DNA from 3 places in the Peribacillus sp. QJM3NY_7 genome. Region 2 is predicted to be linked to each of the others. Evidence: a T-box and tRNA genes for the amino acid it is inferred to sense, from the RefSeq annotation. Region 2 holds a T-box; the other regions hold tRNA genes.
The links. A T-box is a leader RNA that pairs with one kind of tRNA and senses whether it is charged. The one in region 2 lies ahead of serS (serine--tRNA ligase), so its partner is inferred to be a tRNA-Ser.
Positions count from the first base shown of each region.

Region 1 (10,341 bases), 780 kb from region 2:
AGATAAGCCGCCACCTGTTACTAGGGAATGTGAAGGAGCAGCTTGATACAGCTTCACAATGGGCCTTGAAGAAATACACGGATATCGATGCGGTCATCATCATCACTGGGGAAGAAAACAATGCGGAAATGACTGATGTTCCCATCGAGAGGCACCGTCTCCAAGGGGAGGCCATGAATTCCCCTACACTTTTTTATGTAAACAACCGACGTTGGGTCTTACTTAATTATCCCACCAAGGCAGCAGCGCAAAAAGCCGGCATGACCTTCAATAAATACGAAGACTTTCTTTTGAACGTATGCACAATGGATTACGGGAAAATGGAGGCGGCTTTGAAGCCGTTAAAACATTTGATGCAACGTACTGACAAAGTCAGGATCGTTTCACCAAGGACAGATTTGACCTTTTCCATCAAAGGTATGCCGGCCGTCATATGTGCCGGAAAAAAGAATTTACCGGATGGGGAAGTATTTACGGCACCCATAAAAGATAGTCTCAATGGAAGGATATCCTTCAACACACCCACAACCTATGAAGGAATTACCTTTAGTGATATAGAATTAAACTTGAAAAAGGGGAAAATCATTAAAGCGACTTCCAATCGTGATCTTGAAATGAACCAAATTCTGAATATTGATGAAGGGTCCCGGTTTATAGGGGAGTTCGCTATTGGAATCAATCCATACATATTGGAACCTATGGACGATGTTTTGTTCGATGAGAAAATAAGCGGGAGTCTGCACTTGGCTCTTGGGCTTGCCTATGATGAAGCGGATAATGGAAACCGGTCATCGATACATTGGGATATGGTCTTGATCCAGCGTCCGGAATATGGGGGCGGTGACATCTATTTCGACGACGTCCTGATCAGAAGGGATGGCTTTTTTGTTTTGCCGGAATTACATGCATTAAACCCAAATTCTTTAAAATAAAGCCTTTTTTAATAAGGATGAGGCTTTTGTCCAACTCAAAAAGGGGACACCCGAATATGCTTTATTAAGGGAATACCTCCTCAGAGAAAGTTGCGCGGGACACATAGAGCCCGTGTTTTTTTATGTTAATAAAAGGGGGAGATAAACATGTTAATACTTTCGACTGTCATTCCGAATGAAGGTATCCAAATGAAAATGATGAAAGCTTTTCCTGATTTGAACTTCATTTATCAAAAAGAATGGAAAGATGGGCCGCTTCGTGAAGCGGAAATCTTAATTACATATGGTGAAGATTTAACTGAAGAAATCATTGAGAAAGCAGCGAACTTGAAATGGATCATGGTCATGAGTGCAGGGATGGAACTAATGCCATTTAAAGCCATCGAGGAACGAGGCATTATGGTGACCAACGCAAGAGGCATACATAAAATCCCGATGGCCGAGTATACGATAGGGATGCTTTTGCAATATGAAAAGAAATTGAAGCTGCTTATGAAGAATGAAAAGGAAGAATTGTGGGATAGAAAGATTGAAGTAGGGGAATTGAATGGCAAGACCATGCTCGTATTGGGTGTGGGTGCAATAGGTGGGGAAGTGGCTCGTCTTGGGAAAGCCTTTGGGATGAAGACGATAGGAGTGAACCGGAGCGGGAAAACTGTGGAATCCATTGATCACCTTTATGACCTGGATCATTTATTGGAAGCCATACCGGGAGCCGATTATATTGTATCCGTCCTGCCAAGTACGGATGAAACGAAGGGCCTTCTGCAAAAAGAACACTTCAAAGCCATGAAAGAATCTGCAGTATTCGTGAATATTGGCCGCGGTGACCTGATTAAAGATGAAGTGCTGATCGAAGCCCTGGATGCCGGGGAATTGTCTCATGCCATCTTGGATGTATTTGATCCGGAGCCTTTAGGAAAAGGGCATCCGTTTTGGAGGATGGAGAATGTTACAGTCACACCGCATCTTTCAAGTAAAAGCGGAGAATATTTACCAAGGACCTTTGCTATATTCGAAAAAAATATGCGTGAATACCTGAAAGCTGGAAAAGACTTCACCAACGTAATCGACTTATCTAGGGGATACTAAGTTCAATGCAAAAATGGGAAAGAATCAAGTCTTCATGAATAAACTAAAAAAGAATGGTTAAGCCATTGAATTATTGACAAATTCAACGTATAAAAGGTACACTATTTATAAACATTATAATTTAAGAATGCATACTTAATAAGAAAAAGAGGTGGATGACGGTGTCTGAAGTTCAGTTAAAAGAAGCGTTGGATTCCTTAAAAGATACCGGTGTAAGAATAACTCCTCAACGCCATGCAATACTTGAGTATTTGATAAGCTGCATGTCCCACCCTACCGCTGATGATATATATAAAGCGCTGGAAGGCAAGTTTCCGAATATGAGTGTGGCAACGGTTTATAACAACCTGCGTGTGTTCCGTGAGGTAGGTTTGGTAAAAGAACTTACGTATGGGGATTCTTCGGCAAGGTTTGATTTTGTGACGACGAATCATTATCATGTAATTTGCCAAACTTGCGGGAAAATTGTGGACTTCGATTATCCTGCATTGGATGAAGTCGAGCATTTCGCAGCACAAGTCACTGGTTTCAATGTTAGTCACCATCGGATGGAAATCTACGGCGACTGTATGGATTGTGCGAAAAAAGAATCGCATTAAAAAAAGTTCCTCCACTTGGTTGGAACTTTTTTTCATGTTTATGAAGAAATGATACAATTGTTAAAGCCTTCGTGAAAGGGAATTCAGCTAATCGACTTAATCATGCAGGCTTTTCCGGTTATATTTTTCATTGAATTCTTCGCCTTCCAACTTTTTGTCAAGTGTCAATGGTTCTTCACAATGCATGCAAATGTCTACACGTCCTAGTATTTTTGTAGGTTTGCTGCAGTTAGGGCAGACAACCTGGATCGATTTTGTAGAAAGCATTCCAATCCAGAAATAAACCCCTGTGCTTGCGATTATGAATAAAAGGCCCAGCCCCATGAAAATCGTCATGACAACAGGATGTGTTTTGAAGAAAAGCCCAAGGTACATTACGATAAAGCCAATGAAAATCAAACTCAAAGCAAAAGTGCGTATTTTATTGATTTTGCTAGAATATTTAGCCATGGATTGTCCCTCCTAAAATATAACTTTAACTATAACATAAACAATGGATGGAACAAAAAAGAAATAAAGGATACATATTACTTTTGAATTGAAATGGTTTGGGGTAAGGGAACTAAGCAGGAATTTGAAGAGTTTTGCCGAAAATCTAAAAAAAAGGTTTTGGAGGAATTTATGATGGAAGATATCCTTCGCCCGATTTATCAAGAGCGAGCAAGTTTAAAATCTACACTTGGAATCTTGTTAGTAGAAAAAAGAGATGATAATAGCCCGATTACCGATACGTTTGACTACATCCTTTTTGTAATTGCAGACGAAGCAGAAGAGGCCGTGTTTTTAAAACACTACACATACCAGGATAAAAAGGCGGCCCTGCATATCGTAAAGGAAGACCAATTAAAAGAATGGCTCCTATTAGGCACGAACCGTAAAGTGGTTGACTGGATATATAATGGGAAGGTCCTTTTTGACCGGAACGAATATCTGGACCGTTTGAAAACCGAAATCCGGGAGTTCCCCTTCTATGGAAGGAAGTTAAAGATGGGGATGGAGTTCGCGAAGTTAATTCGCAGGTACATGGATGGGAAAAGCTTCTTTGAAAAAGGCCATCATCTTGAGGCATACAATCATATCGTTCATTCCCTGCATCATTTGGCCCGTTTGGAGATAATAGAACAGGGCTTTTATCCGGAGGTTACTGTCTGGAACCAAGTGAAGCATATGGAACCTGAAATTTACAAGCTGTATAAAGAATTGATCAGCAGTGAGGAAACGCTCGAAAAAAGATTGGAGCTTTTATTCCTTGCGAGCGAATTTCTTATATATTCGAGGACGAATGCAGGTTCACAGCATTTGGTCGAAATAATGGGAATGAAAGAAGATCCGTGGACGATTGCAGAGCTTATGGATCATCCGGAAGTTAAGTTTTATTCAGTAGACCTAGGCGTTTTATTGGAATATTTGATAGAGAAGAAGGTAATCGATGTCATCAAAGTGGAGACAAAAGGGCACGAGGTATATCATCGGTTTTATCGTGTATCAAAAAACTTTTAAAAAAATGCATTTTTATTGTTGACCAATAATAATATAGGTGTTATATTAATACATGTCGCTGCGGGACATCAGCTTTCGCAGCTTCATCAAAACAAAAAAATAAAAAAACATGTTGACAACAGAGTTGAAAACATGATAAGATGTAAAAGTCGCTTACGAAGTAGACGACATCGAAATTGCTCTTTGAAAACTGAACAAAACAAAGCGCCAACGTTAAATTTTAAGTGAGCACACACTATCAAAAAAGCAAATGAGCAAGTCAAACATTTCTTCGGAGAGTTTGATCCTGGCTCAGGACGAACGCTGGCGGCGTGCCTAATACATGCAAGTCGAGCGAATCGATGGGAGCTTGCTCCCTGAGATTAGCGGCGGACGGGTGAGTAACACGTGGGCAACCTGCCTATAAGACTGGGATAACTTCGGGAAACCGGAGCTAATACCGGATACGTTCTTTTCTCGCATGAGAGAAGATGGAAAGACGGTTTACGCTGTCACTTATAGATGGGCCCGCGGCGCATTAGCTAGTTGGTGAGGTAATGGCTCACCAAGGCGACGATGCGTAGCCGACCTGAGAGGGTGATCGGCCACACTGGGACTGAGACACGGCCCAGACTCCTACGGGAGGCAGCAGTAGGGAATCTTCCGCAATGGACGAAAGTCTGACGGAGCAACGCCGCGTGAACGAAGAAGGCCTTCGGGTCGTAAAGTTCTGTTGTTAGGGAAGAACAAGTACCAGAGTAACTGCTGGTACCTTGACGGTACCTAACCAGAAAGCCACGGCTAACTACGTGCCAGCAGCCGCGGTAATACGTAGGTGGCAAGCGTTGTCCGGAATTATTGGGCGTAAAGCGCGCGCAGGTGGTTCCTTAAGTCTGATGTGAAAGCCCACGGCTCAACCGTGGAGGGTCATTGGAAACTGGGGAACTTGAGTGCAGAAGAGGAAAGTGGAATTCCAAGTGTAGCGGTGAAATGCGTAGAGATTTGGAGGAACACCAGTGGCGAAGGCGACTTTCTGGTCTGTAACTGACACTGAGGCGCGAAAGCGTGGGGAGCAAACAGGATTAGATACCCTGGTAGTCCACGCCGTAAACGATGAGTGCTAAGTGTTAGAGGGTTTCCGCCCTTTAGTGCTGCAGCTAACGCATTAAGCACTCCGCCTGGGGAGTACGGCCGCAAGGCTGAAACTCAAAGGAATTGACGGGGGCCCGCACAAGCGGTGGAGCATGTGGTTTAATTCGAAGCAACGCGAAGAACCTTACCAGGTCTTGACATCCTCTGACAACCCTAGAGATAGGGCTTTCCCCTTCGGGGGACAGAGTGACAGGTGGTGCATGGTTGTCGTCAGCTCGTGTCGTGAGATGTTGGGTTAAGTCCCGCAACGAGCGCAACCCTTGATCTTAGTTGCCAGCATTCAGTTGGGCACTCTAAGGTGACTGCCGGTGACAAACCGGAGGAAGGTGGGGATGACGTCAAATCATCATGCCCCTTATGACCTGGGCTACACACGTGCTACAATGGATGGTACAAAGGGCTGCAAACCTGCGAAGGTAAGCGAATCCCATAAAGCCATTCTCAGTTCGGATTGCAGGCTGCAACTCGCCTGCATGAAGCCGGAATCGCTAGTAATCGCGGATCAGCATGCCGCGGTGAATACGTTCCCGGGCCTTGTACACACCGCCCGTCACACCACGAGAGTTTGTAACACCCGAAGTCGGTGAGGTAACCTTCATGGAGCCAGCCGCCTAAGGTGGGACAGATGATTGGGGTGAAGTCGTAACAAGGTAGCCGTATCGGAAGGTGCGGCTGGATCACCTCCTTTCTAAGGATAATTACGAGAGCGCTTTTGTTTTGTTCAGTTTTGAATGAGTAATTCATTCAAATAGGAAAGACAAACATCACGATGTGATGGATTCTTTCTGCTTTGTTCCTTGAAAACTAGATAATAGATAGAAGGCAATTAATTTTTTTCAAAGCATCTGTAAGATCTTTTTTAACGGTTAAGTTAGAAAGGGCGCACGGTGGATGCCTTGGCACTAGGAGCCGATGAAGGACGGGACTAACACCGATATGCTTCGGGGAGCTGTAAGTAAGCTTTGATCCGGAGATTTCCGAATGGGGAAACCCACTGTTCGTAATGGAACAGTATCTTTACCTGAATACATAGGGTACTGAAGGCAGACCCGGGGAACTGAAACATCTAAGTACCCGGAGGAAGAGAAAGCAAACGCGATTTCCTGAGTAGCGGCGAGCGAAACGGAATTAGCCCAAACCAAGAGGCTTGCCTCTTGGGGTTGTAGGACACTCAACATGGAGTTACAAAGGAACGGGGTAAATGAAGCGACCTGGAAAGGTCCGTCGAAGAAGGTAAAAACCCTGTAGTTGAAACTTCGTTCCCTCCTGAGTGGATCCTGAGTACGGCGGGACACGAGAAATCCCGTCGGAAGCAGGGAGGACCATCTCCCAAGGCTAAATACTCCCTAGTGACCGATAGTGAACCAGTACCGTGAGGGAAAGGTGAAAAGCACCCCGGAAGGGGAGTGAAATAGATCCTGAAACCGTGTGCCTACAAGTAGTCAAAGCCCGTTAATGGGTAATGGCGTGCCTTTTGTAGAATGAACCGGCGAGTTACGATTTCATGCGAGGTTAAGTTGATGAGACGGAGCCGCAGCGAAAGCGAGTCTGAATAGGGCGAATGAGTATGAGGTCGTAGACCCGAAACCAGGTGATCTACCCATGTCCAGGGTGAAGTTCAGGTAACACTGAATGGAGGCCCGAACCCACGCACGTTGAAAAGTGCGGGGATGAGGTGTGGGTAGCGGAGAAATTCCAATCGAACCTGGAGATAGCTGGTTCTCTCCGAAATAGCTTTAGGGCTAGCCTCAAGATGAGAGTATTGGAGGTAGAGCACTGATTGGACTAGGGGCCCCCAACGGGTTACCGAATTCAGTCAAACTCCGAATGCCAAATACTTATTCTTGGGAGTCAGACTGCGAGTGATAAGATCCGTAGTCGAAAGGGAAACAGCCCAGACCACCAGCTAAGGTCCCAAAGTATACGTTAAGTGGAAAAGGATGTGGAGTTGCTTAGACAACCAGGATGTTGGCTTAGAAGCAGCCACCATTTAAAGAGTGCGTAATAGCTCACTGGTCGAGTGACTCCGCGCCGAAAATGTACCGGGGCTAAACGTATCACCGAAGCTGTGGATTGACACCGTATGGTGTCAATGGTAGGAGAGCGTTCTAAGGGCGTTGAAGTCAGACCGGAAGGACTGGTGGAGCGCTTAGAAGTGAGAATGCCGGTATGAGTAGCGAAAGAAGGGTGAGAATCCCTTCCACCGAATGCCTAAGGTTTCCTGAGGAAGGCTCGTCCGCTCAGGGTTAGTCGGGACCTAAGCCGAGGCCGAAAGGCGTAGGCGATGGACAACAGGTTGATATTCCTGTACCACCTATACATCGTTTGAACGATGGGGGGACGCAGAAGGATAGGGTAAGCGCGCTGTTGGATATGCGCGTCCAAGCAGTTAGGCCGGAAACGAGGCAAATCCCGTTTCCATTAAGGCGGAGCTGTGATGGCGAGGGAAATTTAGTACCGAAGTTCCTGATTCCACGCTGCCAAGAAAAGCCTCTAGTGAGATGTAAGGTGCCCGTACCGCAAACCGACACAGGTAGGCGAGGAGAGAATCCTAAGGTGTGCGAGAGAACTCTCGTTAAGGAACTCGGCAAAATGACCCCGTAACTTCGGGAGAAGGGGTGCTTTTTAGGGTGAATAGCCCAGAAAAGCCGCAGTGAATAGGCCCAGGCGACTGTTTAGCAAAAACACAGGTCTCTGCGAAGCCGCAAGGCGAAGTATAGGGGCTGACACCTGCCCGGTGCTGGAAGGTTAAGGGGAGAGGTTAGCGCAAGCGAAGCTTTGAACCGAAGCCCCAGTAAACGGCGGCCGTAACTATAACGGTCCTAAGGTAGCGAAATTCCTTGTCGGGTAAGTTCCGACCCGCACGAAAGGTGTAACGATCTGGGCACTGTCTCAACGAGAGACTCGGTGAAATTATAGTACCTGTGAAGATGCAGGTTACCCGCGACAGGACGGAAAGACCCCGTGGAGCTTTACTGCAGCCTGATATTGAATTTTGGTACAGCTTGTACAGGATAGGTAGGAGCCTGAGAAGCCGGAGCGCCAGCTTCGGTGGAGGCGTTGGTGGGATACTACCCTGGCTGTATTGAAATTCTAACCCGCGCCCCTTATCGGGGTGGGAGACAGTGTCAGGTGGGCAGTTTGACTGGGGCGGTCGCCTCCTAAAGAGTAACGGAGGCGCCCAAAGGTTCCCTCAGAATGGTTGGAAATCATTCGTAGAGTGTAAAGGCACAAGGGAGCTTGACTGCGAGACCTACAAGTCGAGCAGGGACGAAAGTCGGGCTTAGTGATCCGGTGGTTCCGCATGGAAGGGCCATCGCTCAACGGATAAAAGCTACCCCGGGGATAACAGGCTTATCTCCCCCAAGAGTCCACATCGACGGGGAGGTTTGGCACCTCGATGTCGGCTCATCGCATCCTGGGGCTGTAGTCGGTCCCAAGGGTTGGGCTGTTCGCCCATTAAAGCGGTACGCGAGCTGGGTTCAGAACGTCGTGAGACAGTTCGGTCCCTATCCGTCGCGGGCGCAGGAAATTTGAGAGGAGCTGTCCTTAGTACGAGAGGACCGGGATGGACGCACCGCTGGTGTACCAGTTGTCTTGCCAAAGGCATAGCTGGGTAGCTACGTGCGGACGGGATAAGTGCTGAAAGCATCTAAGCATGAAGCCCCCCTCAAGATGAGATTTCCCATGGCGCAAGCTAGTAAGATCCCTGAAAGATGATCAGGTTGATAGGTCAGAGGTGGAAGCATGGTGACATGTGGAGCTGACTGATACTAATAGATCGAGGACTTAACCAACGCTTTTAAAAAAATGAAATACCTTCTTATTATCTAGTTTTGAAGGAATGAAAATTTCTTCTTGCATTTTCTCAAAAAGACGTTATAATAATATATGTCTTGAAAAAATGTTAACATTGTTTGGTGACGATAGCGAAGAGGTCACACCCGTTCCCATTCCGAACACGGCAGTTAAGCTCTTCAGCGCCGATGGTAGTTGGGGGTTTCCCCCTGTGAGAGTAGGACGTCGCCAAGCTTATATTGTTCCGCAGTAGCTCAGTGGTAGAGCATTCGGCTGTTAACCGAACGGTCGTAGGTTCGAGTCCTACCTGCGGAGCCATTATTGGAGAGCTGTCCGAGTGGCCGAAGGAGCACGATTGGAAATCGTGTAGACGGGTAACCCTGTCTCAAGGGTTCAAATCCCTTGCTCTCCGCCATTTATACCTGGCCCGTTGGTCAAGCGGTTAAGACACCGCCCTTTCACGGCGGTAACACGGGTTCGAATCCCGTACGGGTCACCATTTAGACAACATTTTGGAGGATTAGCTCAGCTGGGAGAGCATCTGCCTTACAAGCAGAGGGTCGGCGGTTCGATCCCGTCATCCTCCACCATTTTCAATAAGATCAGGTTGTTTCTGCATAAAGGATTGATTATTCAGCCCATTGAAACGCTTAACACGAAAACTTGATGTATAATAGCAACATTATTACCGTCGCGGGGTGGAGCAGTCCGGTAGCTCGTCGGGCTCATAACCCGAAGGTCGCAGGTTCAAATCCTGTCCCCGCAATCTATGGTCCCGTGGTGTAGCGGTTAACATGCCTGCCTGTCACGCAGGAGATCGCGGGTTCGATTCCCGTCGGGACCGCCATTTTTATTGTTTGGCTCAGTAGCTCAGTCGGTAGAGCAAAGGACTGAAAATCCTTGTGTCGGCGGTTCGATTCCGTCCTGAGCCACCATAGTAGTGCCGGTGTAGCTCAACTGGTAGAGCAACTGACTTGTAATCAGTAGGTTGGGGGTTCAAGTCCTCTTGCCGGCACCATGTTTCATCTATATGCGGAGGGGTAGCGAAGTGGCTAAACGCGGCGGACTGTAAATCCGCTCCTTCGGGTTCGGCAGTTCGAATCTGCCCCCCTCCACCATTTTTATTACAGGGGTATAGTTTAAAGGTAGAACAGAGGTCTCCAAAACCTCCAGTGTGGGTTCGAGTCCTACTACCCCTGCCAATTTAAATTCTATAATGGCGATTGTGGCGAAGTGGTTAACGCACCTGATTGTGGTTCAGGCATTCGTGGGTTCGATTCCCATCAGTC
Region 1 is NZ_CM149663.1:789,830-800,170, forward strand. It holds gene AC0VX1_RS03715 (aminopeptidase) at 1-932, shown strand, start outside; gene AC0VX1_RS03720 (D-2-hydroxyacid dehydrogenase) at 1,080-2,024, shown strand; gene perR (peroxide-responsive transcriptional repressor PerR) at 2,180-2,623, shown strand; gene AC0VX1_RS03730 (YgzB family protein) at 2,720-3,073, opposite strand; gene AC0VX1_RS03735 (nucleotidyltransferase-like protein) at 3,248-4,123, shown strand; rRNA gene AC0VX1_RS03740 (16S ribosomal RNA) at 4,392-5,942, shown strand; rRNA gene AC0VX1_RS03745 (23S ribosomal RNA) at 6,119-9,051, shown strand; rRNA gene rrf (5S ribosomal RNA) at 9,171-9,286, shown strand; tRNA gene AC0VX1_RS03755 (tRNA-Asn) at 9,296-9,370, shown strand; tRNA gene AC0VX1_RS03760 (tRNA-Ser) at 9,376-9,467, shown strand; tRNA gene AC0VX1_RS03765 (tRNA-Glu) at 9,477-9,551, shown strand; tRNA gene AC0VX1_RS03770 (tRNA-Val) at 9,567-9,642, shown strand; tRNA gene AC0VX1_RS03775 (tRNA-Met) at 9,745-9,818, shown strand; tRNA gene AC0VX1_RS03780 (tRNA-Asp) at 9,824-9,899, shown strand; tRNA gene AC0VX1_RS03785 (tRNA-Phe) at 9,912-9,987, shown strand; tRNA gene AC0VX1_RS03790 (tRNA-Thr) at 9,995-10,070, shown strand; tRNA gene AC0VX1_RS03795 (tRNA-Tyr) at 10,087-10,170, shown strand; tRNA gene AC0VX1_RS03800 (tRNA-Trp) at 10,181-10,254, shown strand; tRNA gene AC0VX1_RS03805 (tRNA-His) at 10,272-10,341, shown strand, end outside.
Region 1: it has a tRNA-Ser gene. The T-box ahead of serS (serine--tRNA ligase) is inferred to sense a tRNA for this amino acid. The anticodon was not compared.

Region 2 (10,341 bases):
CCTGAGAGGGTGATCGGCCACACTGGGACTGAGACACGGCCCAGACTCCTACGGGAGGCAGCAGTAGGGAATCTTCCGCAATGGACGAAAGTCTGACGGAGCAACGCCGCGTGAACGAAGAAGGCCTTCGGGTCGTAAAGTTCTGTTGTTAGGGAAGAACAAGTACCAGAGTAACTGCTGGTACCTTGACGGTACCTAACCAGAAAGCCACGGCTAACTACGTGCCAGCAGCCGCGGTAATACGTAGGTGGCAAGCGTTGTCCGGAATTATTGGGCGTAAAGCGCGCGCAGGTGGTTCCTTAAGTCTGATGTGAAAGCCCACGGCTCAACCGTGGAGGGTCATTGGAAACTGGGGAACTTGAGTGCAGAAGAGGAAAGTGGAATTCCAAGTGTAGCGGTGAAATGCGTAGAGATTTGGAGGAACACCAGTGGCGAAGGCGACTTTCTGGTCTGTAACTGACACTGAGGCGCGAAAGCGTGGGGAGCAAACAGGATTAGATACCCTGGTAGTCCACGCCGTAAACGATGAGTGCTAAGTGTTAGAGGGTTTCCGCCCTTTAGTGCTGCAGCTAACGCATTAAGCACTCCGCCTGGGGAGTACGGCCGCAAGGCTGAAACTCAAAGGAATTGACGGGGGCCCGCACAAGCGGTGGAGCATGTGGTTTAATTCGAAGCAACGCGAAGAACCTTACCAGGTCTTGACATCCTCTGACAACCCTAGAGATAGGGCTTTCCCCTTCGGGGGACAGAGTGACAGGTGGTGCATGGTTGTCGTCAGCTCGTGTCGTGAGATGTTGGGTTAAGTCCCGCAACGAGCGCAACCCTTGATCTTAGTTGCCAGCATTCAGTTGGGCACTCTAAGGTGACTGCCGGTGACAAACCGGAGGAAGGTGGGGATGACGTCAAATCATCATGCCCCTTATGACCTGGGCTACACACGTGCTACAATGGATGGTACAAAGGGCTGCAAACCTGCGAAGGTAAGCGAATCCCATAAAGCCATTCTCAGTTCGGATTGCAGGCTGCAACTCGCCTGCATGAAGCCGGAATCGCTAGTAATCGCGGATCAGCATGCCGCGGTGAATACGTTCCCGGGCCTTGTACACACCGCCCGTCACACCACGAGAGTTTGTAACACCCGAAGTCGGTGAGGTAACCTTCATGGAGCCAGCCGCCTAAGGTGGGACAGATGATTGGGGTGAAGTCGTAACAAGGTAGCCGTATCGGAAGGTGCGGCTGGATCACCTCCTTTCTAAGGATAATTACGAGAGCGCTTTTGTTTTGTTCAGTTTTGAATGAGTGATTCATTCAATTAAATAGCAATCCCGCGATAAGCTTGGGAAGCAGAAGCTTATTATTTATGTGAATGGGCCTATAGCTCAGCTGGTTAGAGCGCACGCCTGATAAGCGTGAGGTCGATGGTTCGAGTCCATTTAGGCCCACCATTCCATTTCCCAAAACGGGGCCTTAGCTCAGCTGGGAGAGCGCCTGCCTTGCACGCAGGAGGTCAGCGGTTCGATCCCGCTAGGCTCCACCAATGAAACAATCACGTTGTGATTGGGACAGCTTGTTCCTTGAAAACTAGATAATAGATAGAAGGCAATTAATTTTTTTCAAAGCATCTGTAAGATCTTTTTTAACGGTTAAGTTAGAAAGGGCGCACGGTGGATGCCTTGGCACTAGGAGCCGATGAAGGACGGGACTAACACCGATATGCTTCGGGGAGCTGTAAGTAAGCTTTGATCCGGAGATTTCCGAATGGGGAAACCCACTGTTCGTAATGGAACAGTATCTTTACCTGAATACATAGGGTACTGAAGGCAGACCCGGGGAACTGAAACATCTAAGTACCCGGAGGAAGAGAAAGCAAACGCGATTTCCTGAGTAGCGGCGAGCGAAACGGAATTAGCCCAAACCAAGAGGCTTGCCTCTTGGGGTTGTAGGACACTCAACATGGAGTTACAAAGGAACGGGGTAAATGAAGCGACCTGGAAAGGTCCGTCGAAGAAGGTAAAAACCCTGTAGTTGAAACTTCGTTCCCTCCTGAGTGGATCCTGAGTACGGCGGGACACGAGAAATCCCGTCGGAAGCAGGGAGGACCATCTCCCAAGGCTAAATACTCCCTAGTGACCGATAGTGAACCAGTACCGTGAGGGAAAGGTGAAAAGCACCCCGGAAGGGGAGTGAAATAGATCCTGAAACCGTGTGCCTACAAGTAGTCAAAGCCCGTTAATGGGTAATGGCGTGCCTTTTGTAGAATGAACCGGCGAGTTACGATTTCATGCGAGGTTAAGTTGATGAGACGGAGCCGCAGCGAAAGCGAGTCTGAATAGGGCGAATGAGTATGAGGTCGTAGACCCGAAACCAGGTGATCTACCCATGTCCAGGGTGAAGTTCAGGTAACACTGAATGGAGGCCCGAACCCACGCACGTTGAAAAGTGCGGGGATGAGGTGTGGGTAGCGGAGAAATTCCAATCGAACCTGGAGATAGCTGGTTCTCTCCGAAATAGCTTTAGGGCTAGCCTCAAGATGAGAGTATTGGAGGTAGAGCACTGATTGGACTAGGGGCCCCCAACGGGTTACCGAATTCAGTCAAACTCCGAATGCCAAATACTTATTCTTGGGAGTCAGACTGCGAGTGATAAGATCCGTAGTCGAAAGGGAAACAGCCCAGACCACCAGCTAAGGTCCCAAAGTATACGTTAAGTGGAAAAGGATGTGGAGTTGCTTAGACAACCAGGATGTTGGCTTAGAAGCAGCCACCATTTAAAGAGTGCGTAATAGCTCACTGGTCGAGTGACTCCGCGCCGAAAATGTACCGGGGCTAAACGTATCACCGAAGCTGTGGATTGACACCGTATGGTGTCGATGGTAGGAGAGCGTTCTAAGGGCGTTGAAGTCAGACCGGAAGGACTGGTGGAGCGCTTAGAAGTGAGAATGCCGGTATGAGTAGCGAAAGAAGGGTGAGAATCCCTTCCACCGAATGCCTAAGGTTTCCTGAGGAAGGCTCGTCCGCTCAGGGTTAGTCGGGACCTAAGCCGAGGCCGAAAGGCGTAGGCGATGGACAACAGGTTGATATTCCTGTACCACCTATACATCGTTTGAACGATGGGGGGACGCAGAAGGATAGGGTAAGCGCGCTGTTGGATATGCGCGTCCAAGCAGTTAGGCCGGAAACGAGGCAAATCCCGTTTCCATTAAGGCGGAGCTGTGATGGCGAGGGAAATATAGTACCGAAGTTCCTGATTCCACGCTGCCAAGAAAAGCCTCTAGTGAGATGTAAGGTGCCCGTACCGCAAACCGACACAGGTAGGCGAGGAGAGAATCCTAAGGTGTGCGAGAGAACTCTCGTTAAGGAACTCGGCAAAATGACCCCGTAACTTCGGGAGAAGGGGTGCTTTTTAGGGTGAATAGCCCAGAAAAGCCGCAGTGAATAGGCCCAGGCGACTGTTTAGCAAAAACACAGGTCTCTGCGAAGCCGCAAGGCGAAGTATAGGGGCTGACACCTGCCCGGTGCTGGAAGGTTAAGGGGAGAGGTTAGCGCAAGCGAAGCTTTGAACCGAAGCCCCAGTAAACGGCGGCCGTAACTATAACGGTCCTAAGGTAGCGAAATTCCTTGTCGGGTAAGTTCCGACCCGCACGAAAGGTGTAACGATCTGGGCACTGTCTCAACGAGAGACTCGGTGAAATTATAGTACCTGTGAAGATGCAGGTTACCCGCGACAGGACGGAAAGACCCCGTGGAGCTTTACTGCAGCCTGATATTGAATTTTGGTACAGCTTGTACAGGATAGGTAGGAGCCTGAGAAGCCGGAGCGCCAGCTTCGGTGGAGGCGTTGGTGGGATACTACCCTGGCTGTATTGAAATTCTAACCCGCGCCCCTTATCGGGGTGGGAGACAGTGTCAGGTGGGCAGTTTGACTGGGGCGGTCGCCTCCTAAAGAGTAACGGAGGCGCCCAAAGGTTCCCTCAGAATGGTTGGAAATCATTCGTAGAGTGTAAAGGCACAAGGGAGCTTGACTGCGAGACCTACAAGTCGAGCAGGGACGAAAGTCGGGCTTAGTGATCCGGTGGTTCCGCATGGAAGGGCCATCGCTCAACGGATAAAAGCTACCCCGGGGATAACAGGCTTATCTCCCCCAAGAGTCCACATCGACGGGGAGGTTTGGCACCTCGATGTCGGCTCATCGCATCCTGGGGCTGTAGTCGGTCCCAAGGGTTGGGCTGTTCGCCCATTAAAGCGGTACGCGAGCTGGGTTCAGAACGTCGTGAGACAGTTCGGTCCCTATCCGTCGCGGGCGCAGGAAATTTGAGAGGAGCTGTCCTTAGTACGAGAGGACCGGGATGGACGCACCGCTGGTGTACCAGTTGTCTTGCCAAAGGCATAGCTGGGTAGCTACGTGCGGACGGGATAAGTGCTGAAAGCATCTAAGCATGAAGCCCCCCTCAAGATGAGATTTCCCATGGCGCAAGCTAGTAAGATCCCTGAAAGATGATCAGGTTGATAGGTCAGAGGTGGAAGCATGGTGACATGTGGAGCTGACTGATACTAATAGATCGAGGACTTAACCAACGCTTTTTAAAAAAATGAAATACCTTCTTATTATCTAGTTTTGAAGGAACAACGTTCCTTTTATGTTTGGTGGCGATAGCGAAGAGGTCACACCCGTTCCCATTCCGAACACGGCAGTTAAGCTCTTCAGCGCCGATGGTAGTTGGGGGTTTCCCCCTGTGAGAGTAGGACGCCGCCAAGCCATTTAAAAAGATCAGCCATCCGGCTGGTCTTTTTTTGTCGTTTCAGGTCAGATCATTTCACCAATAGGGTGTTGGAAGGATCAGATGTGGAACCTTTCCGACTTAATCCATTCAAATATTAAAAATGGCACCTTAGCTTGGCTTATTTTAAGGAATTGCACAATGCAAGGGTAATCGTCATTAGGCATGGTTTTCATCAGCTCTGCCCACCATTCTGTTTCATAACGAGCTATTATGCTAAGGTTATAAGAAATCAAATAATGAATCAAAAGTTCAGGTAATGAAAAAGCGGACGAATCTTTATTCAGAGATAGCATGAATTGTCCTTCTTCCAAATTATACCGTATTGGAGATGTGGCATTATGAATGGGAACACCCTCTGTTTTTAAATGCAGTGTTCCGGCAGCTTCCGAAATACTGTAAATTTGATTTGTTTTAGCTTTCAAAAATTCTTCCAATCGACTGCTGGACATTTGATAGCTATCCAATATGGTTGAAGGCAATTGAAAACCATTGGGAGAGGGTAGCAGGGCGACGAAATTTTTCTTGGAAATGGACCATGTAAAGTTTTGCATATCCGGGATTTCCTTCATAAGTGTACCCATGGAAAACTTTTCACCTTCCAGATGCTTGATATGAAATAATTTCTCGGCGATGCAGGTGAAAAGTCCATTTTTTTGCGTTTTTACTTCATCCTTCAGAAATTCATATTGTTGCTTTTTCTTTTTCCTCGTAGTTACCCCATGGGCAAGCATCGAAGTCGATTCCGGATAGTTAGGATCAATCGTGAGCAGACAAGCCTTTAATAATTGGGCGAATCCATAAAATGTAAGGATTGGTTGAATGGAAAGTGGTGCAATGGCTGCCTGATTATAATAAGTTTTGGCATGTTCAAGATGGTAAATAAATGGATAACAATTATCATAACTTTTTATTTCCGCTTCTGCTATTTTTTCTTGTGTGTAACATTTTTGTAAAAAAAGTTGAGAGGAAGATGCGGAAAAAAAAGGTGTATATTTATCGAAATTATCATTGTTTTCAGGCATTGCAGCTGTCCTCCGAATTAATAGAATAATCAAACATTTATTTCTCTTCTTGACAGTAGTATGTCCTATTGATAACCTACAAATAATATTTTTAAGCAGGAGGGGAAAATAATGTGGGAAAATAAATTTGCAAAAGAAGGTTTAACCTTTGATGATGTCCTATTAATTCCAGCGAAATCAGAGGTTTTGCCGAAAGATGTCAACCTTCAAGTCAACTTAGCTGAAAACTTAAAGCTCAACCTTCCTATCATCAGTGCAGGAATGGATACCGTGACAGAAGCAGAGATGGCGATTGCCATGGCTCGTCAAGGCGGATTGGGTATCATTCATAAAAATATGTCCATTGAAGCACAAGCTGAACTGGTGGATAAAGTAAAACGTTCAGAAAGCGGTGTAATTACCGATCCATTTTTCTTGACGCCAGATCACCAGGTATTCGATGCAGAGCATTTAATGGGTAAATATCGCATTTCGGGTGTTCCTGTAGTCAACAATATTGAGGATCAAAAACTTGTGGGTATCATTACAAACCGTGATTTGCGATTTATTTCCGATTTTTCCTTGAAGATTTCCAGTGTCATGACTGTTGAGAATCTCGTCACAGCACCAGTAGGAACTAACTTGGAACAAGCAGAGAAGATTCTTCAAAAGTATAAAATCGAAAAGCTTCCTCTTGTAGACGATAATGGAGTTCTTAAAGGACTTATTACGATCAAGGATATCGAGAAAGTCATTGAGTTCCCGAATTCGGCGAAAGATAAGCAAGGGAGATTGCTTGCAGGTGCTGCAGTCGGAGTCACTAAGGATACAATGAAGCGTGTTGAAATGCTTGTTAAGTCCCATGTCGATGCAATTGTACTTGATACAGCTCATGGTCATTCAGAAGGCGTCCTTGAAATGGTGAAGGAAATCCGCGCGACTTATCCTGAATTGACGATCATTGCCGGTAATGTTGCAACAGCTGAAGGGACGAAAGCATTGATTGAAGCGGGAGCCGATGTAGTGAAAGTGGGAATCGGACCAGGGTCAATCTGTACGACAAGGGTTGTAGCCGGTGTAGGTGTTCCACAAATCACGGCAGTCTTCGATTGTGCAACAGAAGCAAGAAAGCATGGTAAAACGATTATCGCTGATGGCGGAATTAAATATTCAGGAGATATCGTTAAAGCCCTGGCTGCAGGCGGACATGCAGTAATGCTTGGCAGTATGCTTGCAGGTGTAACTGAAAGCCCTGGCGAAACGGAAATTTTCCAAGGTCGCCGTTTTAAAGTGTATCGGGGTATGGGATCTGTTGCTGCAATGGAAAAAGGATCTAAAGATCGTTACTTCCAGGAAGATAACAAGAAATTCGTTCCGGAAGGCATCGAAGGGCGCCTTCCATACAAAGGACCTCTATCAGATACCATTTTCCAACTGATTGGCGGCATTCGTTCAGGTATGGGATATTGCGGTACAGCCACATTGGAAGAGTTGAGAGAAAACTCTCAATTTGTCAAAATGACCGGTGCAGGATTAAGGGAGAGCCATCCTCATGATGTCCAAATCACTAAAGAAGCACCGAACTACTCAATGTAATGAATTTAACATATAATCGTCATTAAAATTTATTATTAAAATAGACAGAGTCTGCGATTACTCTGTCTATTTTTTTTATTTTTTCTGTGATAAACTAGACAAGGTGTCAAGGGATTTACATAAAGTTTCTTCTTTGTTATAGAGATTAGCTTAAAAGTTGGAGGTATTGGAAATTGAAAAAAATCAGCAAGATGACCCTCATTTTCACTTTTGTTTTTGTTCTTGTTATGTCGCAATTTGCCTATCAACCGGGGGAAGCTGTTGCTGAATCTGATAATTTAGGTTTAAAAGCAGAGGCAGCCATCATAATCGATGGTGAAACGGGACAAATCGTGTATGAAAAAAATGCCGATAAAGTATTAGGGATTGCATCCATGTCTAAAATGATGACCGAGTACATCATAATGGAGTCAATTGAAAATGGGAAAATCAGTTGGGATCAAAAAGTAAAAATAAATAAATATGTACATGACCTTTCAAAAGCACCCAATTTGTCGAATGTTGGGTTAACGGAAGGTGAAGATTATACAGTTAAGGAACTATATCAAGCTATGGCCGTCTATTCAGGAAATGCGGCAACAGTAGCTTTAGCACAGCTAGTTTCCGGAAGTGAAAAGAGCTTCGTTAAGTTAATGAACGAAAAAGCAAAGGAATTAGGCTTGAAACATCATAAATTCGTTAACGCCAGCGGGTTGAATAACTCCGATTTATTAGGGCAATATCCTTCAGGTGATGAAGATGATGAAAATATCATGACAGCAAAAGATACTGCACTTCTTGCTTATCGTTTAATAAATGATTATCCGGAAGTTTTAAAAATCGCCAGCATTCCTAAATTGAAGTTCCGTGATGGAAAAGAATATCCAAACTTCAACTGGATGCTGCCTGGCCTGATTTTTGAATATAAAGGCGTAGACGGACTAAAGACGGGATCTACCGACTTTGCCGGTTATGGTCATACAGGGACGGTTATCCGGGACGGTCAGCGCTATATCACGGTGGTCATGAAGTCCACTAATAAAAACGAACGTTTTGCAGATAGCACTAAGCTTATGAACTATGCTTATGCAACATTTAAAAAGGAAAAAGTCCTTCCAGCCAACTACCAGGTGAAAGGGAAAGAAACACTTTCAGTAGTGAAAGGCAAGGAAAAAGACGTTAAGATTCAATCTGAAAAAGCAATCGAGCTACTTGTTGAAAATGGTGGGAAAGACAACTATAAAACAGACTTAGTGATCGATAAAAACAAATTGAATGATGATGGTAAGCTGACTGCACCAATCAAAAAAGGTGAAAAGCTAGGCTACATCACAGTCACTCCTAAAAAAGGAGAAGATTACGGGTACATCAACGGCGATCCAGTTAAGGTTAACGTCGTAGCTGCCGAATCCGTTGAAAAGGCAAACTGGTTCGTATTATCAATGCGGGCGGTTGGCGGATTCTTTGGAGACGTTTGGAGCAGTGTAGCTTCCACTGTTAAAGGATGGTTTTAAGTTTACTGTATAAAACGGTTGCGTAATGTATAAAATTATAGTACATTATGGAAAACAATCTGATTATATAAGAAAGCAATGACAGGAAATAGTAACAAGTATTTCTTTCTATAGAGAGCCGATGGCTGGTGGAAATCGGTGTGAGAGTTTTGTGAATCCCTCCTGGAGCAGAGTATGGAAAGCCTTTTGGGCCAGTAAATACTTTCGGTTAAAAGCCGTTATCGTGATAAGTGGTAGGCGTTTTTCATAGGCCTTCAACTAGGGTGGCAACGCGGGTTAACTCTCGTCCCTTCTTCAGGGGACGGGAGTTTTTTGCGTTCTTTGATAAATCATCAAAAATATTAAGGAGGAACTGAAATGTTGGATTTGAAATATGTAAGAAATAATTTTGAAGAAGTGAAGCGTGTATTGCAATTCAGAGGGGAAGATTTAACTGATTTAGGGAAATTCGAGGAACTGGATGTAAAGCGCCGGACCTTGATTGCTGAAACGGAAAAGTTGAAAAGCCAAAGAAATGAAGTTTCACAGCAAGTGGCCATATTGAAACGGGAGAAAAAAGATGCAGATCAGTTGATTGCGGAAATGCGTGAAGTCGGTGACCGTATAAAAGGTTTCGATGATGAGCTTCGTGAAGTTGAAGCACAATTAGAAACATTACTTCTTTCCATTCCTAATATACCGCATGAAAGCGTGCCTGTTGGTGAGACGGAAGACGATAATGTCGAAATCCGTAAATGGGGGGAGTTACCTGAATTCAAGTTTGAACCGAAACCACACTGGGATGTAGCTGGAGATCTAGGCATCCTGGATTTTGAAAGGGCAGCAAAAGTGACCGGAAGCCGATTTGTATTTTATCGCGGTCTTGGTGCCCGATTAGAGCGTGCACTAATTAGCTTTATGTTAGACCTTCATGTTGAGGAACACGGATATGAAGAAATGCTGCCGCCATATATGGTGAACCGTGCAAGCATGACTGGGACAGGTCAATTGCCAAAATTCGAAGAGGATGCTTTCCGTATTGAAAGTGATGATTACTTCTTGATTCCTACAGCTGAAGTGCCGGTGACAAATTTCCATCGTGATGAAATCATGAGCACGGACGATCTGCCGATTAGCTATGCGGCATACAGTGCTTCATTCCGTTCAGAGGCAGGATCTGCGGGCCGTGATACGCGAGGGCTAATTCGTCAGCACCAGTTCAATAAAGTTGAACTAGTGAAGTTCGTGAAGCCGGAAGATTCCTATGCAGAGTTGGAAAACCTTACAGGTCATGCCGAAAAGGTCCTCCAATTGCTGGGTCTTCCATACCGAGTGCTAAGCATGTGTACAGGTGATCTTGGTTTCACAGCTGCTAAAAAGTATGATATCGAGGTTTGGATCCCGAGCTATGGAACGTACCGCGAAATTTCTTCTTGCAGTAACTTTGAAGCATTCCAGGCTAGACGGGCCAATATTCGCTTCAGACGTGATG
Region 2 is NZ_CM149663.1:10,230-20,570, forward strand. It holds rRNA gene AC0VX1_RS00040 (16S ribosomal RNA) at 1-1,252, shown strand, start outside; tRNA gene AC0VX1_RS00045 (tRNA-Ile) at 1,369-1,445, shown strand; tRNA gene AC0VX1_RS00050 (tRNA-Ala) at 1,462-1,537, shown strand; rRNA gene AC0VX1_RS00055 (23S ribosomal RNA) at 1,642-4,574, shown strand; rRNA gene rrf (5S ribosomal RNA) at 4,640-4,755, shown strand; gene AC0VX1_RS00065 (YaaC family protein) at 4,837-5,802, opposite strand; gene guaB (IMP dehydrogenase) at 5,914-7,377, shown strand; gene AC0VX1_RS00075 (D-alanyl-D-alanine carboxypeptidase family protein) at 7,551-8,870, shown strand; T-box leader at 8,940-9,164, shown strand; gene serS (serine--tRNA ligase) at 9,228-10,341, shown strand, end outside.

Region 3 (10,341 bases), 620 kb from region 2:
TCACTCCCGCTTCGAACACATCGGGGTGTGTACTAAGGACATTTTCAATCTCGGCCGGGTAGACATTTTCACCGCCGGAAATGATTAAATCCGAGCGTCGGTCAAGCACATATAAAAAACCTTCCTCATCGAGATAACCAAGGTCCCCAGTATAAAGCCATCCATCGATAATGGCCTGCTGTGTAGCATCCATCCGATTAAAATAGCCTTTCGTCACATTCGGACCCGATACCACGATTTCCCCCACTGCACCCGGTTCACACATCGTGCCGTCTTTCTCAATCCGTAACTGCGAAGGAAACAAAGGCTTTCCCGCAGAGCCGATTTTTGCCATGCTATATTCCGGTGCCAGCGTCACAATCTGTGAAGACGTTTCGGTCATCCCATATGTTTGATAGACGGGAATCCCTTTCTCCTTACATACCTCAAGCAAATGGACGGGTGCAGGGCCGCCGCCCAACAGGAAACAGCGGAAGGTTTTTGGATAGCTTGTTCCCTTCATATCCTGCACCATCCTATTCAGCATCGCCGTCACGACCGAAATGATCGTCACGCCATTTTCCTGGATGCTCCGGTTTGCTTCCCGTTCATCAAAACGTTCCGCCAAAACGACTTTCATGCCATAAATCACATTTTTCATCAAGATGGATAAACCGCTAATATGAAAGATCGGAACCGCACAATACCAAGAATCTTCTTCATGCAATCCAAGGTTCAAAACAGACCCTACGGCACTCCACCAATGGTTGCCGAATGTTTGGATCACCCCTTTTGGATTTCCTGTCGTGCCAGATGTATACATGATCGTAGCGGTATCCTCAAGGTAAAACTCTTGAAGTATCACTGCTGTGCCTTCATCCGGCAATTCTTCCATTAAGTGAAGCTTCAAATCCGGGAGAATCTCACCAATATCAGCGAGTTTGCCGGAGAAGGACCCTTCCGAAACCAGATAGGCAGTTTTGCTGTCCTCGATCTGCCAGGACAGCTCTTTTGCCGTTAGCTTATTATTCAGCATCACAATCTTCACACCCAGATGAAATAGTGCATGGATAACGACAACACCATCAATATGGTTACGGAGCAAAACCGCGCATGAATCGCCAGCGCCCAGACCAATGCTTGAAAGCCTTCCAGCCATCTTCTCCGATAAAGTATACAGTTCAAGAAAGCTATACGTATGACCTTCAAACTCAATTGCCGGGCGATCCGGTGAAAGATGCGCCCGATTTTTAAGCCAGTTCGGCAACTTTTCTTCTGCCATTACTGCTTCCCCTCTTCCTTTTTGATATAGAAAACAGCCCGGCGATTTTCCGCCAAGCTGTCAGTCTCATCGATTCACGCGTTTCATTAAGGGAAACGAGGGAATTGCCCAAAGTCCGGAGTGCGTTTTTCTTTGAATGCATCGCGGCCTTCTTTTGCTTCTTCTGTTGTATAGTATAAAAGTGTAGCGTCACCAGCCAATTGCTGAAGACCTGCAAGGCCATCCGTATCAGCGTTCATTGCCGCTTTCAGGAAACGAAGTGCAGTCGGGCTCTTCTCAAGCATTTCTTCACACCATTTAACCGTTTCCGCTTCTAATTGGTCTAAAGGCACGACCGTGTTGACCAATCCCATATCCAATGCTTCCTGTGCATTGTATTGACGGCATAGGTACCAGATTTCACGCGCCTTTTTATGACCCACGATACGTGCAAGGTAGCCAGAACCATAACCAGCATCAAAGCTTCCTACATTCGGTCCAGTTTGTCCGAAAATTGCATTGTCAGCAGCAATCGTCAAGTCACATACCACGTTCAAGACATTACCTCCGCCAATTGCATATCCTGCCACCATGGCTACGACTGGTTTTGGAATGACGCGGATCAAACGTTGCAAATCAAGAACATTTAGACGCGGAATGTTATCTTCACCCACATATCCGCCATTTCCGCGGACTTTTTGGTCTCCGCCTGAACAGAATGCTTTGCCGCCTACACCTGTTAAAATAATGACACCAATGCTGGAATCATCACGCGCCCTTGCAAATGCATCAATCATTTCAGCAGTCGTTTTTGGCGTGAATGCATTATGTACATGCGGTCGATTGATGGACACTTTCGCAATCCCGTTATATTTTTCATACAAAATCTCATCATATTCACGTATTGTTTCCCATTGAATCGTCACATTAATTCCTCCTTTTATTTCGCTTTAAAAACTCACTTATTATTTTACCAAACTTTTCTCCAACTTCCACATGAATCGCATGTCCCGCATCATTTATTATTTTCCATTCGGCGCGCTTCAGCTCTTTTTTCATCGAGTCCGCTATTCGACAAAACTTATGGTCAAGTTCACCGGTTACAAGGAGCACCGGGAAATCAAGGGTTTGCAGTTGTTCCCAGTAAGAAGCCTGACTGCCGGTCCCCATGCCAAGAAGGCTATTGGAAAGGCCGGCAGGGTCATTTGCCAACCGCTGCTCCCGAATGGCTGACCTGGTTTTGGCCGACAACCGTTTTTGGCTTTCAAACAGCGGGATGTTTTCCCATTGATCCACAAACGCTTCCATGCCATTTGCAAGAATCCGTTCGGCAAGCCTCCGATCATTTCCCCTTCGGATTTCCCGTTCCTCTTCTGTTAAAAGACCTGGTGAAGCACTCTCCAGTATCAATGTATCAACATACTCAGGATACAAACAGGCAAATCCCAATCCGAGCCTTCCGCCCATCGAGTATCCAAGGATATGGGCTTTCGGGAAATGTAACACATCCAAAATATACTTGATATCCTCAGCCACATTTTCCAGCTCATACCTTCGATAGTCAGCTGGTGATGCAGACATGCCATGTCCGATGATGTCGACCATGATCAGCGTATACCTGTCACTCAGTAGCGGGATGAGAAATTTCCATGTATCCCGATTTCCCGTAAATCCATGCAAAAGAACAAGAGGATCCCCATTTCCCGTTATTTCAACAGCATAATTGACATCCTTGCTGACAATATTCATGATATTTCCCTGTCTAACACCATTTTTATTTCCTGGGAAACAAAGCTCCACAAATTTCGATGCTTTTGTAAATTGGACTCTCTTTCTGTCGGTACTTCGATGATTTTCAGACCTTGAATTTCGAACGACTCTGTAAATACCTTCTCGAACTCATCCCAATTTTGCACCTTGTTGTATTTACCGCCATAAAGCTGGGCAGTATGTGAAAAATCAAGCCCATGAGGCGTGCCGAATAGCGTTTCGAAATGTTCCCTCTCATTCGCCTGCGGCAAGAAGGAAAAAATGCCGCCGCCATCATTATTAACCAGCAAAATCGTGATATTTTGTTTTTGAAGTTTTGCTGCAAGCAAGCCATTCATATCATGGAAAAAGCTTAAATCCCCGATTGCCAGCACTGAATTTTTCGATACCGTGCTCACGCCAAGTGCAGTGGAAACGACACCATCGATGCCATTCGCCCCGCGATTGGCAATGGTTTGGATTCCTTTTTCATTATTCAAAAAGAAAGTATCCAAATCACGTATAGGCATACTATTCCCGACAAATAACGTCGACTCCAATGGCATCATATCAGCAAGCAAGGCGAACAGCTTGCCTTCGCTTAACTCCGCTTCATCCCTGACGGAGGCTAAGGCATCCTTCGTCGCTCCGTTGACGGTTTGCCATAAGCGAAGCCATTCATCATCAGGGGAAGAAGTAATGCCTTCAGCTATTCGCAGACAAAAATCTTTCTCTTCGCTGTAAATCATATTCGTTGCCAAACCGGCTGGTTCGCGCCAGCCTGCTCCGCCATCGACGACCAAAGTAATCGCCTGTTTTTGTTTTTTCATGAATAACAATAACGGTTTAGAAACAGGCATTGCCCCGAATCGCAAGATCACTTCCGGCCTGAACGCCGCTTTTGCTGTTTCATCGCGCAGAAATGTATCGTACGCATCAATGATGTTGGCTTTATCATGACTTCCGCTCCTTAACTGTGAAAGGGGATCAGCCAGTACCGGAAAAGCAAGCTTTTTCGCTAATGCGACAATGGCTTCCTTCATCTCTGGATGCGGTAATTCACCACATACAATGATACCTTGCTTAGCTTTTGACAATGTAGTTGCAACCACTTCTATTTGTGATGCGGACAATGACCGTTCTCCACTGTCAATCAACACTGCAGGCTTCCTTTTATTTTGCCTGAACTCTTTTGCTTGATCCAGGTCCGGAATCAATGGTTCTCGAAGCGGGAAATTCAAATGTACAGGCCCTGCCGGTTCAGCGGCCGCTGTAGCCACTGCCCTTGCACCGACCGTTCTGGCATACCGCATCATCCCTTCCGTGCTTTCAGGAAGTGCCATTTCGACAAACCATTTTACATGTCTCCCGTAAAGGTGTATTTGATCGATCGCCTGCGGGGCTCCGACATCTCGCAATTCATGCGGACGGTCAGCGGTAAGTACAATAAGCGGCACTCTTGAATAGAAAGCCTCGATGACGGCTGGGTAATAGTTTGCAGCGGCTGTACCGGACGTACAAAGAAGTCCGACAGGTTCTCTTAAGACCTTAGCCAAACCAAGGGCAAAAAAAGCAGCCGAACGCTCATCCACATTAATATGAATTTCGATATCAGGATGTTCCACTAGCAGCAAAGCCAGTGGCGTGGATCGTGAACCTGGGCTCACCACCACATGCTTCACCTCATTTTGTGCAAGCTCATCGACGAATGAAGCAGCATACGCTGTCAATGCATCTCGGTCATTCATTAAGATTTCCTCCTAAAGCACTTAACATCGGATTGAATTTAATCCCCGTTTCCCGGAATTCACTTTCGGGTGTCGAATCTTCCACTACTCCGCATCCGGCAAAGAGCGATGCCTCATTGTTCTGTATCAGGGCAGAACGTATCCCTACAGCGAATTCCCCGTTCCCATACGTATCCACCCAGCCTAAAGGACCCGCATAAAATCCGCGTTCCAGACCTTCCAATTCCCGAATTCGGACAACAGCCTTTTCTTTTGGAAGTCCGCCCATGGCAGGTGTGGGATGGAGGTTCTCGACAAATTCAAAAATCGTGACACCTTTCTTGGATATACCGCGAACCGGTGTGTACAAATGCTGGATATGTCGGTTTTTCATAAGTGTCGGTCCGGCTGGGACCATCACCTTTTCGCATACAGAATCAAAAGCATTGGATATCATCGACACGACATATTGATGCTCTTGTAAATTCTTTTGGTCATGAAGCAATTCTTCACCAAGACAAACATCTTCTTGCTCATCTTTCCCTCGCCGCATCGATCCGGCAAGGCATGTAGAAAAAACTTCATTTCCCTGTTTCTTAATCAAACGTTCGGGAGTGGCACCGACAAAACAGTCACCACCAGCCTCCAAACTGAAAATATAACTCAATGGCTGCTCAGCAATCAATCGTTCAAGCACTTTCCCCGAATCGATGGAACGTTCAAAACCAAGTCGAAGCTCCCTTGCCAAAACAATCTTGTCGAGATCTGTCGTCTTGATTTCCTGAACAGCCTCTGCGACCGTCCGCTTCCATTCCTCAGGTTCGACTTCCCTCTGCATAACTAGGGAATTTGCACCCAATCCATTGCCATCCAAGCTTTCGAAGAGGAAAGCTTCCCGTTCATTTATCATATCTATGAAGAGTTTTTCTGAATCATCAGGCGAACAAAGTAAGTTTGTCGTTAAGTAAGCTTGTTTCCCCACCATTGACAGCATGAAGGCAGGTATATAAAATAGGTTGTCCCCGAACTGATTCCAAAGGAGCGTACTGTCAGTTTCATAATCAAAAGAAAAGCCCCCAAACAGTAAAGGACCTGTCGCTTCTACATCGGTCACTCCTGTTTTGACAGCATCATTCTGCAGTTTGATCCAGCTCTTTTCGACTTCTCTATAACGTTCGGCATTCGATGCCGCTTTGAGTTTCTTAACATTGCCTAAACCGGTGATGGTTATTTCCTTTGCAGGGTCCTCCCAGAAAAAGCGTTCACCTGCATACCGTTCTCTTCCAGCTTGATAAAATGAAAGGGGGCTGTTGCATTTAATCTTCTTAATATGACTGAATAGAACTTGATCATTCAAGTCCTTCGCCTTTTGTATAGCTGAAGCCAGTCCCTGAAACTGTTCAGTTTCCTCTGAGATAGCCAAAAAAATCCCCCCAAATGTACATTTTAAAAGCTATTTAACCTATTTAAAGATACACCTCCCTTGAACCTCATGTCAATAAAACGCCCCTTTACCGAACGATTCTTCCCTGCTTTTTTCCTTATTATATGAATCTTAGCGAATGTAGAGAAATACCCTTGATTTTGGAAATGAATCACCCATGAATTTCAATTACACCCATACTCACTTTTCCTGCATTTATTAGGATAACCTTTTGTGCAACATTTTAATATTTGTTATAATTTCGAGAGAACCAATAATGATTTTGAGGAGAGAAATAATGCAAACAGAATACGACGGACTTCCCCTTAAACGGACCTGGAAGATTTGGTGGGAGTTAATTCGTCCACATACACTAACCGCAGCTTTTGTCCCAGTCTTACTTGGAACTGTGATTGCACTTTTGGAAGATGGAGTGAATTGGTTACTATTCGCTGCCATGATGGTTGCAAGTATCCTGATTCAAGCTGCAACCAATTTATTCAATGAATACTATGATTTCAAGAGAGGCCTGGATACGGAGGAATCCGTAGGCATCGGAGGCGGGATCGTCCGTCATGGGATGACCCCCAGACTAATCATGAACTTGGCCCTTGGCATGTATGCCATCGCCTTGATCATTGGAATCTATATCTGTGCCGCATCGTCTTGGTGGCTAGCTGCAGTAGGCCTCGTTTGCATGCTTGTCGGCTATCTTTATACAGGCGGTCCCCTGCCCATTTCATATACACCGTTCGGGGAACTTTTTTCTGGATTGTTCATGGGCTTTTTGATAATCCTGATCGCCTTTTTCATTCAAACCGGTGATGTTTCTTCAACAGCCATCTTAATTGCCATTCCAAGTGGGATACTGGTAGGGCTGATCAACTTATCCAATAACCTCCGGGATCATGATGGGGATAAGGCACATGGCCGCAAAACGATGCCAGTCGTGATGGGCAGGAAAAACGCCCTGACATTCATGGCAATCATGTTCGCTTTCTCTTATCTATGGCTTGTTGGGCTCGTTCTTACCGGAAGCGTTACGGCTTGGATTCTCCTTGCCTTCCTTAGCATACCGAAGGCAATGGCCGCAATAAAAGGCTTCGTAGGTAAAACACAGCCGATCACGATGGTGCCGGCAATGAAAGCCACTGCCCAAACGAACACCTTCTTTGGTTTACTCATGGCCATTGGATTATTCATCAGCTATCTTATATAGTCTCCGGGGACTGAGCCCATCCGCTCAGTCCTTTTTTCTATCTTCCGTTCCATATTGTTTTCCTATACTCCGATTCGGGTAATAGATAATACAACCACCTTACCAATATAAAAAGAGATTTGGACTTTAGTTTAGAAGGAGTGAATTGGATATGGCAACGAAACAACAAACGCAAAAATTAAAAAAAGAACTGCTTCAGGAAAAAAATGAGCTATGTAAAAGAATTCAAAATGATGAACAATCCGTTCTGGATAAAAGCCAGACGGAATCCGTAAGTGAATTATCATCCTATGATAATCATCCTGCAGACCTAGGGACCGAATTATTCGAGATGGAACGGAATCAAGCACTCGATGAGCATGCACAATCCGAAATGGAGAAAATAGAAGAAGCTTTGAAAGCCATGGAAGAAGGATCGTATGGCCATTGTAAAACCTGCAATAAGGAAATCCCCATCGAGAGGCTTGAAGCGATCCCAAGCACCCTCTACTGTGTCGAGCATGCCCCAGAACGAACGCTTTCACAAGACAGGCCAGTGGAAGAGGATATACTGATTCCATCCAAGGGTGATCATTTTGAAAATCGTCATGGAATCGAAATGGCGGCTAAAGAAGATAGCTTTGGTGAAGTGGCCAAATTCGGTACATCAGAAACGCCATCTGATTATACCGGTGATCATGACAATTACAATGATCTTTATAAAAACGAGGATGAAACGGATGGATTTCCTGAAGACTATGAAGGATTTGCAGCAAATGATATCGAAGGAAAAACGAGAGTGGATATACCGAACAAAAAGCAAAAGGAATATGAAGATACCCTGAAAGAAGAAAATATAGAATCCCAACTTGGAGACATTCCCTATAAACAAAAAGATGGTTATATCAAGGAAAATAAATGAAAAAAAGAAGCATACATGAATGTATGCTTCCTTTTTTGTTATGACCCGTACGGGATTCGAACCCGTGTTACCGCCGTGAAAGGGCGGTGTCTTAACCGCTTGACCAACGGGCCAACTGGCGGAGAAGGAGGGATTTGAACCCTCGCGCCGCTCGCGCGACCTACACCCTTAGCAGGGGCGCCTCTTCAGCCTCTTGAGTACTTCCCCATGGCTCCGCAGGTAGGACTCGAACCTACGACCGTTCGGTTAACAGCCGAATGCTCTACCACTGAGCTACTGCGGAACAATATGAATATGGTGGGCCTAAATGGACTCGAACCATCGACCTCACGCTTATCAGGCGTGCGCTCTAACCAGCTGAGCTATAGGCCCATATTTGGAGCGGGTGAAGGGAATCGAACCCTCATCATCAGCTTGGAAGGCTGAGGTTTTACCACTAAACTACACCCGCGAAATGGGGCGACTGATGGGAATCGAACCCACGAATGCCTGAACCACAATCAGGTGCGTTAACCACTTCGCCACAATCGCCGTAATTTTGTAAAATATGGTGGCTCAGGACGGAATCGAACCGCCGACACAAGGATTTTCAGTCCTTTGCTCTACCGACTGAGCTACTGAGCCACATATGTATTCAATTTAAATAATGGCGGTCCCGACGGGAATCGAACCCGCGATCTCCTGCGTGACAGGCAGGCATGTTAACCGCTACACCACGGGACCTAATAATTGCGGGGACAGGATTTGAACCTGCGACCTTCGGGTTATGAGCCCGACGAGCTACCGGACTGCTCCACCCCGCGACGGTAATAATGAAACGATTAGCATCAAGTTTTCGTGAATATTGTTTTGCATGCATCCTTTATGTAAGGTTGTTTTAAAACAACTTGCTGCTTTTAGAAAAAATGGAGGAGGTAGAGGGATTCGAACCCCCGCGGGATTTGACTCCCCTGTCGGTTTTCAAGACCGATCCCTTCAGCCGAACTTGGGTATACCTCCACGGCTTAAAAAAATGAATATGGTGGACCTTGTAGGACTCGAACCTACGACCGGACGGTTATGAGCCGTCTGCTCTAACCAGCTGAGCTAAAGGTCCTTATATTTATTGGTAGCGGCGGAGGGGATCGAACCCCCGACCTCACGGGTATGAACCGTACGCTCTAGCCAGCTGAGCTACACCGCCAATATAATATAAGTTTCTGATTGAAAAATGGTGGAGCCTAGCGGGATCGAACCGCTGACCTCCTGCGTGCAAGGCAGGCGCTCTCCCAGCTGAGCTAAGGCCCCATTCATTAAAAATCACGTGGTCGGGAAGACAGGATTCGAACCTGCGACCCCTTGGTCCCAAACCAAGTGCTCTACCAAGCTGAGCTACTTCCCGCAATAAAAACATGGTGCGCCCGGCGGGAGTCGAACCTACAACCTTCTGATTCGTAGTCAGATGCTCTATCCAATTGAGCTACGGGCGCATATTTATGATGGTGCCGAGGACCGGAATCGAACCGGTACGGTAGTCACCTACCGCAGGATTTTAAGTCCTGTGCGTCTGCCAGTTCCGCCACCCCGGCACATACGAAAAGTGGAGCGGAAGACGGGATTCGAACCCGCGACCCCAACCTTGGCAAGGTTGTATTCTACCACTGAACTACTTCCGCATGAAAGATGCGGGTGAAGGGACTTGAACCCCCACGCCTTGCGGCGCCAGATCCTAAGTCTGGTGCGTCTGCCAATTCCGCCACACCCGCATATAAATGGTGAGCCATGAAGGATTCGAACCTTCGACCCTCTGATTAAAAGTCAGATGCTCTACCAACTGAGCTAATGGCTCGTGCTTGTACTATCTTAAAAAGTGGTGCCGGCAAGAGGACTTGAACCCCCAACCTACTGATTACAAGTCAGTTGCTCTACCAGTTGAGCTACACCGGCAGGTGTAAAATGGTGGAGGATGACGGGATCGAACCGCCGACCCTCTGCTTGTAAGGCAGATGCTCTCCCAGCTGAGCTAATCCTCCATATGAAACCTGCTTGGCGACGTCCTACTCTCACAGGGGGAAACCCCCAACTACCATCGGCGCTGAAGAG
Region 3 is NZ_CM149663.1:4,935,507-4,945,847, forward strand. It holds gene AC0VX1_RS23780 (o-succinylbenzoate--CoA ligase) at 1-1,261, opposite strand, end outside; gene menB (1,4-dihydroxy-2-naphthoyl-CoA synthase) at 1,348-2,160, opposite strand; gene menH (2-succinyl-6-hydroxy-2,4-cyclohexadiene-1-carboxylate synthase) at 2,168-2,989, opposite strand; gene menD (2-succinyl-5-enolpyruvyl-6-hydroxy-3-cyclohexene-1-carboxylic-acid synthase) at 2,986-4,737, opposite strand; gene AC0VX1_RS23800 (isochorismate synthase) at 4,730-6,139, opposite strand; gene AC0VX1_RS23805 (1,4-dihydroxy-2-naphthoate polyprenyltransferase) at 6,438-7,358, shown strand; gene AC0VX1_RS23810 (TraR/DksA C4-type zinc finger protein) at 7,510-8,259, shown strand; tRNA gene AC0VX1_RS23815 (tRNA-Glu) at 8,301-8,372, opposite strand; tRNA gene AC0VX1_RS23820 (tRNA-Ser) at 8,376-8,466, opposite strand; tRNA gene AC0VX1_RS23825 (tRNA-Asn) at 8,468-8,542, opposite strand; tRNA gene AC0VX1_RS23830 (tRNA-Ile) at 8,555-8,631, opposite strand; tRNA gene AC0VX1_RS23835 (tRNA-Gly) at 8,637-8,710, opposite strand; tRNA gene AC0VX1_RS23840 (tRNA-His) at 8,715-8,790, opposite strand; tRNA gene AC0VX1_RS23845 (tRNA-Phe) at 8,808-8,883, opposite strand; tRNA gene AC0VX1_RS23850 (tRNA-Asp) at 8,907-8,982, opposite strand; tRNA gene AC0VX1_RS23855 (tRNA-Met) at 8,989-9,062, opposite strand; tRNA gene AC0VX1_RS23860 (tRNA-Ser) at 9,166-9,258, opposite strand; tRNA gene AC0VX1_RS23865 (tRNA-Ile) at 9,279-9,355, opposite strand; tRNA gene AC0VX1_RS23870 (tRNA-Met) at 9,366-9,442, opposite strand; tRNA gene AC0VX1_RS23875 (tRNA-Ala) at 9,471-9,546, opposite strand; tRNA gene AC0VX1_RS23880 (tRNA-Pro) at 9,564-9,640, opposite strand; tRNA gene AC0VX1_RS23885 (tRNA-Arg) at 9,652-9,728, opposite strand; tRNA gene AC0VX1_RS23890 (tRNA-Leu) at 9,739-9,827, opposite strand; tRNA gene AC0VX1_RS23895 (tRNA-Gly) at 9,840-9,914, opposite strand; tRNA gene AC0VX1_RS23900 (tRNA-Leu) at 9,923-10,004, opposite strand; tRNA gene AC0VX1_RS23905 (tRNA-Lys) at 10,012-10,087, opposite strand; tRNA gene AC0VX1_RS23910 (tRNA-Thr) at 10,110-10,185, opposite strand; tRNA gene AC0VX1_RS23915 (tRNA-Val) at 10,196-10,271, opposite strand; rRNA gene rrf (5S ribosomal RNA) at 10,283-10,341, opposite strand, start outside.
Region 3: it has a tRNA-Ser gene. The T-box ahead of serS (serine--tRNA ligase) is inferred to sense a tRNA for this amino acid. The anticodon was not compared.